DNA from 3 places in the Virgibacillus byunsanensis genome. Region 1 is predicted to be linked to each of the others. Evidence: riboswitches for the same ligand, from Rfam matches in the RefSeq annotation. Region 1 holds a riboswitch; each other region holds the start of a gene.
The links. Region 1 has a riboswitch for cyclic di-GMP ahead of ACFQ3N_RS02750 (M14 family zinc carboxypeptidase). Riboswitches for the same ligand answer to the same signal wherever they lie in the genome.
Positions count from the first base shown of each region.

Region 1 (4,450 bases):
TGAAAGAGGCTAAAGAGTTTTGGATTCCGAATGGCCAAAACCATTTCCGGGAAGAAGAGGAAATTCTGTTACCCGCCTATGCCCAGTACGCAAATGTTAACCAACCAGAAATAATAGAAATGCTATTAGAACATGTAAAGATTCGTTCCCAAATAGAGAAGCTTCTCAACAACGATGAAAACCTGGATGCCATGCATGAATTGGGCACGTTACTAGAGTCACATATTCGAAAAGAAGAACGTGTAATTTTTCCCATGATCGAAAAAGCACTTCCAGAAGAAAAGTTGCATGAGCTTGCCCCATATTTGCATTAAGTTCTAGGTCATTTACAAAATCTGTAGGAATCGGTGTTGAATGAAAATTTAACCTTCATTTTCCTGCCCAAAATAAAAAGTAACCACCTCCATAATATACATGGGGTGGCTACTTTCATTTCAAATACTTCTTTAAAAATAAACATTTCGAGTCAAATCAAACTTCTTTAAAATGCATCATCATCCCTAGTTGTCGGATCACTAATCCTATTAGTAGATTCAGGAATGTCATCATAGATTTGTGGATCAACATCATTAATTGTTCCATCCGCTAGCCCTTTAAACACCTCATAAAGTGGCTTCTTAACCGTTTCTTTAAGCATACCATTTTGTTTTTGACCCAACGTTTGGCTTTGGCCTTTTATTTCAATTAACATAATAGCAGCATCATTTAATGCAAATGCTCCCAATGCAGTTCCTGGTAGATTAACGTCAGGATACTTTTGAATTGCCCCAAAATGGGATTCACCGTTTTGTAGAGAAAGGTAGGAAAGTGCGTTTACTTGTTTTCCAAGCTTTAAGACGTCCTCATCTACCTCATACGTCTTACCAGTGAAAGGATCCTCATAATCTTGAGTTGCTACAACGGCAGCAAGCTGGACAGGTACAGAACGATTATCCTCATCTGATACAGTATTAAATCCACGGTGATGGACATCTACAAAAACATCAGGCTGGAATTCTTCAAATACAGACGTTACTGTTCTAGCCTCAGCTGTTACATATAAACCACCGTATCTACTATTATTTGTACTACGATTATTTAGGAAGTCAGCCACTTCGGACTTGTCCTGATCTTCAATGTTCAAGCCCAAGTTAGGGTTATAATCCCTATTTTGATCATATCCTGGAATTCCATAAACGATACGACCATTATTATTTTGGGCACGTTCACTACCATCTTCGTTATAATACCAAGGTGCACTTGTATCGACTGGCAAATCTATTGCTTCAGGATCCCAGGTTTGATGGGTATACCTAATTGGATACCAGCTTCCCTCATATTCGTTATCAGCACCTTCTGGATTAATACGTGGCATAATCCAAATCGATACATTTTCCAGAATCTCATTTACTTCTTTACCATTTGATGAAAGTTTTTGAATAATATCCAAAGCAGCTTCCGTTCCAATTTGTTCATTTCCATGGATTTGAGTAGTTATGAGTACTCGCTTTTTGTTTGGATCATTATCCCCGAATTTCACAACATGGAGTGGTTCACCTATATCATCCTCAGTACTATATCCATCTGGGGATTGATTCGAATATCCTGCTATATCAAGCTGCATCTTTCCATTAGATTGGCTTTCTAGCTTTTGAAGTTTTTCGTACAAATCTTCATTACTCATATAGCTGGAAAGCGAGATGTTCTGTTCATTTTCAATGTAAGGACCATTAGGGTTAGACTGTGGATCCGCGAAAACACTTGATGATAAGACCATTGTCGCTGCAAAGGTTATTGGAATTGCTAACTTCATAAACTTCTTCATATACATTCCTCCCATTTAGTTAATAGTTTCATTATAGAGTACTAGAATCACAACTTCATGATTAATTAGAATTATTTTAATTTTGTAATAAATGGTAATGTTATCCTAGTATGCTCGTTGGAACAGGTAGAAGAGACTATTATATCTAATATTATGAGAAAGTTTAAGAATTCCTACCTTAGTATTCCTAAACTTGCCACTGATTCTGTCGGATAATTTTTCCAAAATAAAAAAGCGCCTCTTGGGCACTTTTTAGTGTTTCACTATGTAATTCAAGGATGCTTGTTCATGATAATTAATTTTCTTTTCTAGTTTATGTTTGAACCTCTCATCTAGGCAATCGGAAATCACAGTTGAAAGCTCCCTCACCTTAAATTGATGCCAACAATATTTACTACGATAGAAAATTTTTCTCAAACATATTCCCCCTTCGAATCCCATAAATCGACGGAGATCGTGTTCGACACCTGGCAAGCATAGTCGTTTGACGTTAGCCCCTGTAGTTTTGCGTCATCACCTTTCAGCGATTTTGCCATTTCGTACGATTTATGTTGTTACGTGTATTATCCTTCAAATACACTAGTTTTCAAATGGTTCAATAGTCCTGTTTTTGTAATATTTACCTTTTTACTTCCCGCTCCTTCCTCTTCCCCAACATATACTCCACAGCACCAGTACCAATAAACACACCACTCAAAATCAATATAAATCCAATTACATGATTCAAAGTAATGATTTCATTTAAGAATATAGATGCTCCAATAATCGAAAAAAGCGTATTTAGATTAATAAATATGGCTGATTCTGCTGGCCCTACTTTTTTAATGGCGTAATTATACGTCATATGGCCAAAGGCTGATGCTAAAATGGCACTGAATAAAAAGACTGATCCCAACTTCCAGTCAAACAAATAAGTAATCTCCTGAATTCCCGCTCCAAAAGCCTGGCTAAATAAAAAGATAAACACCGAACCAATTACAAGCATATAACCAGTAGCCAACCGTGGGTCAAATGTCGGTTTTAGTTTACTAATCAATACAAAACTAAACCCTTGTGCAATGACACCTAAAAATACGACGAGGTCACCTAAGGAAATAGCCGCCAATCCATCAGCACCGGTCAAAGTCGTCACGGCCACGCCGATAAAACCCAATATAAAACCAGATACTCTTAACAACGAGACACGCTGACGCAAAATGATCACAGCCATCATCACTGTAACGAGCGGCATCAATCCTAATATTAATCCGCCATTTATACCTGTTGTCATCTCTAGCCCAACAGCTATAAGCGAATGGTGTAAAACCACATTAAAAATAGATATGTAAAAAATAACGAGCCATTCATGCTTGAGTGGTAACCGAAGAATCCCCATCACAGAACAAATCACCAAAACAGCAATCCCTGCAGTCATAATTCGAAAAGAGGTCAACAACATTGGGTCAATTGCATCAACAAGCACCTTCAGCGCCGATAAATTTAACCCCCACAATAACATGACCAATAATATAAGAATATAAATTTTAACCATAAAACGATTCACCTAGTTTCTGAGTTGCTTCTTCTTACTTTACATTAATGTTAGGTGTGTGTCACTAACATACGTTTGAATACACCCTATCATACTTATTTACTAGTAAAGAATAAACTAGTACTGTTCCATTGGTCATCAAGTTCATGATCCAATGAATGGATTGCAATTAGAATAAGCAACAGAGATGTTAAGTACTAGGCTTCCCTAAATACGGTATGGTAGAACCTATCATGACATTCAATCCAACTTCTAGAAAATCTTCATTTAATTCAAAACATGGATCGTGAAGAGGTCTTTGACTGTTACCAGTGGAACTACCCAACCTATTTTTTCAAAAACCGACCAAAATCCTCTCCATCTAAGCTCGGCTGGACATTCGGTACAGATTCCTGACCGTAAAGACCCGCGATTGTGCTCCATGCTAATTCTGAAATTTCAGATGCATTTACAGTTAGGAGGATAACCGTCATAATAGTTAATTTCTACTTCGACTTGCATAGCTTTACATGTCCCTATTACTATTTCATAAAAAACTATTTTTTATATTCTGTTTAGTCGAACGTGTTAGTGATCTAATAGTCCCTTCAATTTTAACTTCGTCCGCTATAACAGTATAGCGATATCCTCCTAATTACACCTAACTCCATTGGATTAACATTTCTGCTTATTATAGTCTGAGTCGCAATAATGATCGTATCTTTCCCGTCGTTTCCGACTCTCATTTTTTATACTTTAGGCAATCGTTTATGTCCTACGCTTCCCCAATAAAGGTTCGGTAATACCTTCCACTCCCACTAATCCAACTAAAGTTAAGAAATCCTTCTGCACTCCTACATAAGCACTAGTCGGATCATACCACTCCTGTAGGGTATGCGCGGATCCTGCTTTACCACCTAGCCCGATTGTTATTGATGGAATTCCTAAACTCATTGGGTAGTTCGCATCTGTACTGACTGCACCTGTTAACGATGGCTGTCCAACAATTTCTTCAATGGCCCCATATGCAGCTTGTACAATTGGTGCGTCTTTTGATTGACTTGCTGGTGGACGATTTCCGAACTTATTAAGTTCTGCCTTGATCTTATTACTGTCCCATCTTACATTTTCTGCCT
Region 1 is NZ_JBHTKJ010000007.1:221,747-226,196, reverse strand. It holds gene ACFQ3N_RS02755 (hemerythrin domain-containing protein) at 1-314, shown strand, start outside; gene ACFQ3N_RS02750 (M14 family zinc carboxypeptidase) at 482-1,804, opposite strand; cyclic di-GMP riboswitch class I at 2,264-2,348, opposite strand; gene ACFQ3N_RS02745 (DMT family transporter) at 2,424-3,335, opposite strand; gene ACFQ3N_RS02740 (M20/M25/M40 family metallo-hydrolase) at 4,083-4,450, opposite strand, start outside.

Region 2 (4,450 bases), on a different contig from region 1:
GAATAATCAACTAAATAGACTAAAAATCAAGCGTAACAAGTCATTGCTTGTTACGCTGTTTTATTAAGGAGAGATCTAGAAGAATGATCTATACAACGTTTATGGATTCAGCATATGTTCAAAGTTTGCCATTTTTAATAGATGGCCTGAAAATTACCGTAATGATTACAGTTATTGGTCTGTTCTTTGGGATGATTATTGGATCCTTAGCTGGTTTGGGGAAACTCTCTAAAAACAAATTTATTCGAGGGTTTTGGTCGGTTTATGTCGAGGTTGTTCGAGGGACACCGATACTGGCACAAGCACTATTTCTTTATTATGGTGTTTCCGAAGATTTAATTGGCTTAAATATAACTTCCTTTACTGCAGGTGTTATTGCAATTGCAGTTAACGCCGGTGCATATATTGCTGAAATTGTCCGCGGTGCCGTATATTCTATTGATAAAGGGCAGCATGAAGCAGGACGGTCAATGGGGTTAACTGAAAATCAAACAATGCGTTATATTATTTGGCCTCAAGCTTTTAAGCGAATGATCCCCCCTCTTGGAAACCAATTTATTATTAGTTTAAAGGATACATCCGTATTTTCTGTTATCGTAGTACACGATGTCGTGTTTATGGCAAAAGAATATTACAATACTACATTTGAAATATTTGAAACACTCGTCATGGTTTGTTTACTTTACTTATGTATCACGGTGCCAACAGCACTCTATTTAAACAGACTAGAAAGGAAGCTGGATGTCTAAATGATTACAGTAAAAGAATTACACAAATCGTTCGGTGATTTAGAGGTATTAAAAGGAATTGACGCTAAAGTAGATGAGAGTGAAGTGGTGTGTGTGATAGGGCCCTCGGGCTCTGGGAAAAGTACTTTCCTTAGGTGCATCAACCTTCTTGAGGATATAACTGCAGGGGAAATTACGATTGACGGTGAAATGTTAACGGATCCCAATGTCAATATTAATGAAGTACGTTCTCAAGTAGGAATGGTATTTCAACATTTTAATCTATTTCCACATAAAACGGTTTTAGAAAATATCACGCTCGGTCCAACTAAGGTGAAGAATCTTTCTGAACAAGAAGCTAAAGACGTTGCCCTGCCACTTCTCGATAAAGTAGGATTGTCTGATAAAGCAGATGATTATCCTGATAGTCTTTCGGGTGGGCAGAAACAACGTGTGGCTATTGCTAGATCACTCGCTATGAATCCTAAAGTTATGCTGTTTGATGAGCCTACTTCTGCTCTTGACCCAGAACTTGTTGGAGATGTTCTTGAAGTAATGAAAGATTTAGCTGAAGAAGGTATGACTATGGTTGTAGTTACTCATGAAATGGGCTTTGCTAAGGAAGTGGGAGACCGTGTATTATTCATGGATGAAGGAATTATTATGGAAGAAGGGGATCCGCAACAAATTTTTGACAACCCTCAAAATCCTAGGACCCAATCATTCTTAAGTAAAATCTTATAAATTTAAACACAAAGGCAAATACTATACTTGAACTAAAAATCATAAATTGGAAAGTATAATAATAAGGTCTTTATGATGAAACTGATAAATGACTCCAGAATTGTTCTGGAGTCATTTTATCTTTAATCCCCATTGATAACTTCCATGTATAAGTGACACTGTAATGATAAATTTTGTAACATTATAAATAAATTAGCTTTTAAGGGAGTTAGGGTTTTTCAGAATAATATATAACATTATAGCTGATGTTAATGTCGTTTACACAAAGCTGCATATTCCTTTAGAGAGTACTTAATATTCATTAATAATTGCATTATCTAACCTTAGTTCGAAAATATTTTTAGATGACGGTTATGAATTTAATTGTAATGTAGAGGTTGATTAACGCCGGTAAATGTATGTGTTGAATAATGCTTTATAAACTGATAATATAAGTTAGGTTGTATAGTTATATTTACCTACAATAATCATAAATACCTACGAAAATGGCAAACTTATTGAAAAGTAAGGTCGCAAAGCCACGGGTCTAAAGTTTTTGAACTATGATCGCCGGGTCGCCGAAAAAGGTTGGATAAAACATTAATAGTTTATTATGTTTCTACATAATTTAACAAATTAAGTCCACCATTTTTGGTGGGCTATTTTTATGTATAATTCCGTACATGATGAAGAAGGGTGTTTATATGAAATGTAGATAGATGCGAGAGGCTTAAGAACAACTAATTTAAATAAAAGAGGAATGAAGAAATGTTTAATTATCATGGGGACAGTAGGCGATACAGTGTATTATTTTTACCCTATCAACGAAATTCTGATAAGAAAAATCTTGTAAGAGATGAAGGTCAATTACTTAATATTAACAGTGCATTAGTCCGTGCTATTCGAGAAAACTTATTAATAGAAGTAAAATACTACGCATATCATAATCCTAAAATAGCCATTGGGAAGATAGCCCATGTAGATAATACACTTCAGATTATTCAGATAGAAAGTGAGAATACAATTGATATTAACATGGATGATGTTGTGGGCATAAAGACATATAAATTTGCGTAATATGTGGGAGCTTCAAGATTCGATCCAATGCGAATCTTTTTTAGAGGAGCCTGTAGATAATTATTGACTGTGTAAGCCGTGTCCAGCTCCAGCGCCTTTGTTCTGTGTATAAAGGAGCAAAAACGGCTCCAGTTTCCCAGAGCTGTTTCTGTTATTTACCGTATTGCACCATGTGGAAGGATCGCATGTACACCTTTCACACCGTTTACAACCTGTGTAATGTGCAGATCAACAGTAGCACTGGCTAAAGCGGTTGCTTCTTTTTTAGTTATGTTGTGGAATTGTTGGATCAGTAGGATCATTTCATCAAGCGCTACAGCAGTTGCTTCATTTAAATCTTCATGGAATCCAAATGTTATCCATCCACTAGGTGTCATTGCCCTTGGTGTATTTAATTTCACATCATCTCTAAGGTTTAACGTAATATCCACCAAGTCCATTGGACATTCGATAGCAGTTCCTGAGACCTCACCATCACCTTGGGCAGCATGTCCATCCCCAACGGAAAATAATGCCTCATCAACTGAGATCGGCAAAAATAGACTGCTCCCTCGTACTAGCTCTTTACAATCAATATTTCCACCACAATTGCGAGGCGGGGCTGTTGTGTGGATGCCAGGTTCTGCTGGTGCTACACCCATTAAACCCATAAATGGTTGCAGGCCAACCTGGAATTGCCTTTCACCAATATGGCTACTTCCTACCATAGTAGTTGGACTTAGCTCCCAGTCAAGTTGAATTTTCTCTGTATCTGTTAAGCCTAGCTTTTCATTTTGCCAGCTTTTGAATCCTCCAGACCAGTTTTGTCCATACCATCCAGGAACAATGTCATTCAACTTAACTTCTAGCACCATACCAGGTTTTGCACCCCGTATTGCAATTGGTCCAATTATGGGGTGACCAGGTTTTTCTTCATTTTCCCTAGAGGTAAAAAACGTTCGCTCTTTTCCCTTTGATGGAGAGTAACCCCACTGAATATCCAGTGTTGTTAATCGAACAGAATCACCTGAATCAATTGTCAAGATAGATTGATAGTCTTTGCTGAAAGATCCGTGGAAGTTTTGTTTGTCTAATTTCAAATTATGTATCAATGATTGTGCCACTCCTTGTAAGTTTAATCTGTAATACAGTAATTTTATCATGAGATGATCATTGTTGTTAGTATAGTTTATTCGTTGATGATAAAATAATAGTAATGATAAACACGAAAGGAACTGTATTATGTACCTAAGTATACAGGAAACAGCGGAATTTTTATCTACAGAAGAATCAAAAATTAAAGCACTTATTGTAAATAATCGCATTCGTGCTATTTACGATGGTGAACAGTACCTTGTTAATAAGGAACAGTTTACTACACATCTTGAGCAAGTTGAGAAATACCGTAAAATGATTCAGGATTATCTCAATGAGCCTATTCCAGAAGATATTGACGTAAAGGATGAGGATTAGATTTGCATGTAGATTAAATAAACTTTATGTTAAGTACAAGTATACGCAGTATTTTTTTAAATAGAGGAGTTTTAATAAATGCCTAAAAAACATCGAACAACAAACAAGAAAATAGCTAACTCTCTTATATATACAGTGGAAGAACAATCAGAATTACTTCCTTTTTTATTAAAGTCGATGTCAAATCGTAGTCGGAATTCAGTTAAATCCATTCTTACACGTGGACAGGTTACCATTGATGACCATATTGAAACACAGCACAATTATGTCCTAGAACCAGGACAGACAGTGACCATTTTAAAAAATAAGGAAGCAGTAAAAGAAAGTGCCTTAATCGGGATGTCCATCCTTTATGAAGATGATGATATTATCGTGATCAAGAAAGAAGCTGGGTTACTTTCCATTGCAACAGAGAAAGAAAAACATCGAACAGCACTTCATCAATTAATGGAGCATGTTCGTCTAGAAAA
Region 2 is NZ_JBHTKJ010000053.1:49,225-53,674, reverse strand. It holds gene ACFQ3N_RS16670 (transporter substrate-binding domain-containing protein) at 1-6, shown strand, start outside; gene ACFQ3N_RS16665 (amino acid ABC transporter permease) at 84-749, shown strand; gene ACFQ3N_RS16660 (amino acid ABC transporter ATP-binding protein) at 750-1,472, shown strand; cyclic di-GMP riboswitch class I at 1,950-2,034, shown strand; gene ACFQ3N_RS16655 (YolD-like family protein) at 2,220-2,528, shown strand; gene ACFQ3N_RS16650 (acetamidase/formamidase family protein) at 2,684-3,619, opposite strand; gene ACFQ3N_RS16645 (excisionase family DNA-binding protein) at 3,750-3,980, shown strand; gene ACFQ3N_RS16640 (RluA family pseudouridine synthase) at 4,059-4,450, shown strand, end outside.
Region 2: linked by a shared signal. The riboswitch ahead of ACFQ3N_RS16655 (YolD-like family protein) and the one ahead of ACFQ3N_RS02750 (M14 family zinc carboxypeptidase) in region 1 are both predicted to bind cyclic di-GMP.

Region 3 (4,450 bases), on a different contig from region 1:
AAAATACCTACCATCAATAGAATAAACAAAATACCAAAAACTACTGGGGCTATATATTTATTTGGTTGTTTTTCCAGAAGATTGATTTCTGTATTCATATTGTGTTACCCCTTTTTAAACATCTCGTTTTAATGCCAAACCAAGGACATCGATATATGCTGACTGTAATTCTTCTTTTTCAAAGCTTTGTATTGGTATCGTCACTGATTCAGAAAGTGTTTCTTTAACAGAATTTAAAAAAGAGAAATCACCTGTTAAAAGCAACCTATTAATACTTGCCTCACCTTTTGTAATGGAAAAATGATAAAAGTCGATAATCCGGTTAATCTCAATTACAAATTCATTAATGATTTCTTTTGCTATTTCTTCATTTCCCTCTGTATTAGCTTCTATTGTCATATATCTAGTAAAAACTGCTTTATGATGCTGAAACGCAGTCAGTATTAGTGCATCCTGATTCCAATGAATAAGAAGTACATGAGCTTTTTCCTCCATTTGCTGCAAATAATAATACCGATAAACGGACAACGTAGTAAGATCGGCAGCAATTGGTTTTAGTCCGGCTTCCTCAAAAACGGTTTCATATGCTATGATTTTTTCCTTTGGGTAAGCAAATAAAAGGATGTTCCTGTTTTGCTCGTCTTCACCCAAAAATTCAATGTCCAGTGCTGGATTTGCAAATGGCAAATAGAAACTATTCCCTATTTGTGTGTTTACATAAGAAATTGATTCTTCTTTCGTTAGAGAAATAGGAATTTGCAACTGTCGAATAACAACCGTATCATCTGGAACAGCAAATATAAGTTTTTTCCGCTTCCATTTATGTTTACGAACTAGTTGATGGATGACTTCTAATAGTGCTGATTTATTAACAATTGTTCCATCCTTAATAGTGCCTTCTGGAAGCTCTACCTCACCATGTGTAACCAATCCCTCTGCTGAAGGATTTTTATGGTAGGTGAAACGCAAAAGACGATTTGTTATTACTATATTTACTCTGCCATTATTCAAATATCCCATGTTGCCACCTGCTTATACTAAATTAAAATACCAATTAATGATGGATTCACCATAAAAATATGTAATCCATGTTGCTATAACAATATATGGACCAAAAGGAATTGGCTGCTTACGATTAATTAGTTTAAATACCAGCAATATCATGCCTACTAGAGCTCCGATCACACAAGAGAGGAAAAAGGCTAGTAATACTTTATCGATCCCTAACACAATCCCTAGAACACCAAACAACTTCATATCTCCGGCTCCCATACCCCCACGGCTTATCATAATTACAATTGCAATAGTGGCAATGCCTACTAGCGCCCCTGCAATGGAAGTCCACCATGGATCAAGTGGTTGTATAAAGCGCATGATGATAAATAGAGGTAAGAAGAACAGTAATACCTTATTTGGTATGAGCATGTATGTCATATCAGAAACGATTATTATAACAAGCATTGAAATTAATAGTAATGCTACAATTAATTCTATCTTTAAGCCAATCGTAACATAACTATATGCAAATAATAATCCAGTCGTTAGCTCCATCACAGGATAAATAAACGATATTTCCCCTTTACAATGGCGACACTTCCCACCCTGAAATATGTAGGATAAAACCGGAATGAGTTCATACCATGAGAGTGTATGGTTACAGTGTGGGCAAATTGATCGATCGTTCGCGAAGGGTTGATTTTGTGGTAAGCGTAAGCCGACTACATTGAAGAATGAGCCGAAGATTAGGCCAAGTAGGAAGAAAAATAAGATTATTACTGTATCCATGTAATAAAGCTCCTGTCCCTATAAGATAAAACGCCCTGCAACAAAATTGCATGGGCGTCATTATTCACCGTACTACTTTTTCAGATAAAACCAATTTTAACATCAAAATGTAGCACCAGATTCTGAAACATTATTAATCACATGATCTTCATTATATTCGTGGTCACCAACATCTTGAGGTACATCATCTAAATAATCATTCTCAACAAGTTCGTTAATTGTAACATTACCGTCTTGAACTTCATCTAAACCACCAATATATGCTAATCTAGCAGCATTTTCTATTAATTTAACATTAGCCTCATGTGCCTTTTCCTCAGAATCTCCAATAACATTCCCAATAGTCGGTACTGCGATTGCCGTAATAATTGCTAAAATAGCGATAACTGCCAATAACTCTACTAAAGTGAATCCTTTTTCCCTTTTCAATATCTTTTTCATGCGTGTTAGCATAAATTATTCCCACCTTTTTAAAGCATAAAAATTTCATACCATAGCTGGTCGGTTGTACTACGTACTCCTGACTAACCAAGTGCCCAAATGAAGATAGTCTATCAAAGTATCCTACTAAAGTTCTATTTCCATTATAATACATTACTTGACAAATATCTATGAATTTCTATACCATTCAAAAAGTTTCAAACAACGAAAACATCGGTATAACCACTGCTGTGATAATACCTCCAACTATTACAGTTAATATGATTATCATCAAAGGCTCAATCAATGTTTTAATTCTCGTAGACAACTGATCTAATTCTTCTTCGTAGAATTCAGCGGCTTTTGAAAGCATTTGATCTAATGTCCCGGTTTTTTCACCGATTTTAATCATCTGTGTAACTAAAGCAGGGAACGCCCAATGATCTTTCATGGGTATCGTAATCGACTCGCCTACCTCCAATGACTTCCTTGCCTGCTCAAGAACATCTTGAATCACCCTATTACCAACAACTTTTTCGGTGATTTCTACCGATTGTAAAATAGGTACAGCACTATTAACCAATGTACTTAACGTTTGTGTCATTCGAACCATTGCACCTTTATGAACCAGAGCTCCTAGGAAAGGAAACTTCATTTTAATTCTATCTATTCGATAAATGAGACTGTCAAATTGTATCACATACTTGTAAATAACAATCCCCAATGCCATTAATATAACGAATACCCACCAAAACGAACGAAGCCAATCACTTAAATTTAAAATAAATCGTGTATACGGAGGGACCTCCTCACCAAGTGAATGAAACATACTGACAAATTGTGGCACAATAAAAACTAATAAAAATATACTAAGTACCAGCGTTATAACTCCTACTACACCTGGATAAATTAACGCCGACACGACCTTTTGTTTATTGCGATATTCCTTTTCATAGTAATCTGCCATTTGATTAAGAATGTCATCCAATTTACCACTAGCTTCTCCTGCGTTAATCATATTGACAAGTAGTGACGGGAACACTTTTGGATGACGTTCTACAGCCTTTGAAAGTGATTGACCTTGATCTAATTGTTTATCCATGTCGATAAGTGCAAGTTTTAAAACTTTACTTTCAGTTTGCCTAAACATGGTTTTTGTAGCTTCCGAAATCGAAATCCCTGCATGAATTAAAGTGGAATATTGTCTAAGAAAGATGACAAACTCTTTATTATTAACCTTTTTGTTCAGTACAATATCTCTATTCCATGTTTTCGCCTCTGCAATCTCAAAAACTATTAAACCACTATTTTCAAGCTCTACAAGTGCATCCTTTTTGGAATCCGCTTCTACTTTTCCTGTTATTTTTTGTCCTGAGGTTTTTTTACCAGTATATTGGTAATTCATTCATGATTAACTCCTTTCCCGCATAAAAGGAGCAGCAGTGTCCAGCGAAATTTTATCATCCTGGAGTAAACGTTTAAGATCCATTTCTAGAGTGTGCATACCTTGTTCTTTAGATGTTTGTAATACATTCTGAACTTGATGCAGCTTTTCGTTTCGAATTAGATTTTTAACTGCTGGTGTATTGATCAATATTTCAGTTGCTACATTGCGACCCATATTATCTTTCGTTATAAGTAGTCGCTGAGAAATAACAGCCTTTAAAATGGTTGATAGTTGAATCCGTATCTGTGTTTGTTGACCTGGAGGAAATACATCAATAATACGTTCGATGGTAGAAACTGCGTCCGTTGTATGTAATGTTCCTAAAACCAAATGACCAGTTTCAGCAGCTGTAATTGCTGTGGAAATTGTTTCTAAGTCCCGCATCTCTCCTACTAGAATAACATCCGGATCTTGTCGTAAACTTGCTCTTAGTCCCCCTGCAAAACTATTTGTATCAAACCCAATTTCCCGTTGATCAATAATGGATTGATCATGTTTATGCATATATTCAATGGGGTCTTCAAGGGTAATAATATGTTTGTTCATCGTTTTATTCATATAATTTATCATCGAAGCAAGTGTTGTGCTTTTACCACTTCCAGTAGGCCCTGTAACAAGTACTAACCCCTGTGGCTCATGAACCATTTGTTTCACAATTTGTGGTAAATCCAGCTCTTCAACGGAAGGGACTCTCGTTGGTATAATCCTGATTGCAAGCGATAATTCACCACGTTGATAGAAGGTATTGATCCGAAATCTTGATAACCCTCTTATTCCGTATGAAAAATCCAGTTCACG
Region 3 is NZ_JBHTKJ010000013.1:35,448-39,897, forward strand. It holds gene ACFQ3N_RS06805 (PilN domain-containing protein) at 1-98, opposite strand, end outside; gene pilM (type IV pilus biogenesis protein PilM) at 115-1,020, opposite strand; gene ACFQ3N_RS06815 (prepilin peptidase) at 1,033-1,785, opposite strand; gene ACFQ3N_RS06820 (prepilin-type N-terminal cleavage/methylation domain-containing protein) at 1,888-2,238, opposite strand; cyclic di-GMP riboswitch class II at 2,276-2,359, opposite strand; gene ACFQ3N_RS06825 (type II secretion system F family protein) at 2,414-3,610, opposite strand; gene ACFQ3N_RS06830 (type IV pilus twitching motility protein PilT) at 3,617-4,450, opposite strand, start outside.
Region 3: linked by a shared signal. The riboswitch ahead of ACFQ3N_RS06820 (prepilin-type N-terminal cleavage/methylation domain-containing protein) and the one ahead of ACFQ3N_RS02750 (M14 family zinc carboxypeptidase) in region 1 are both predicted to bind cyclic di-GMP.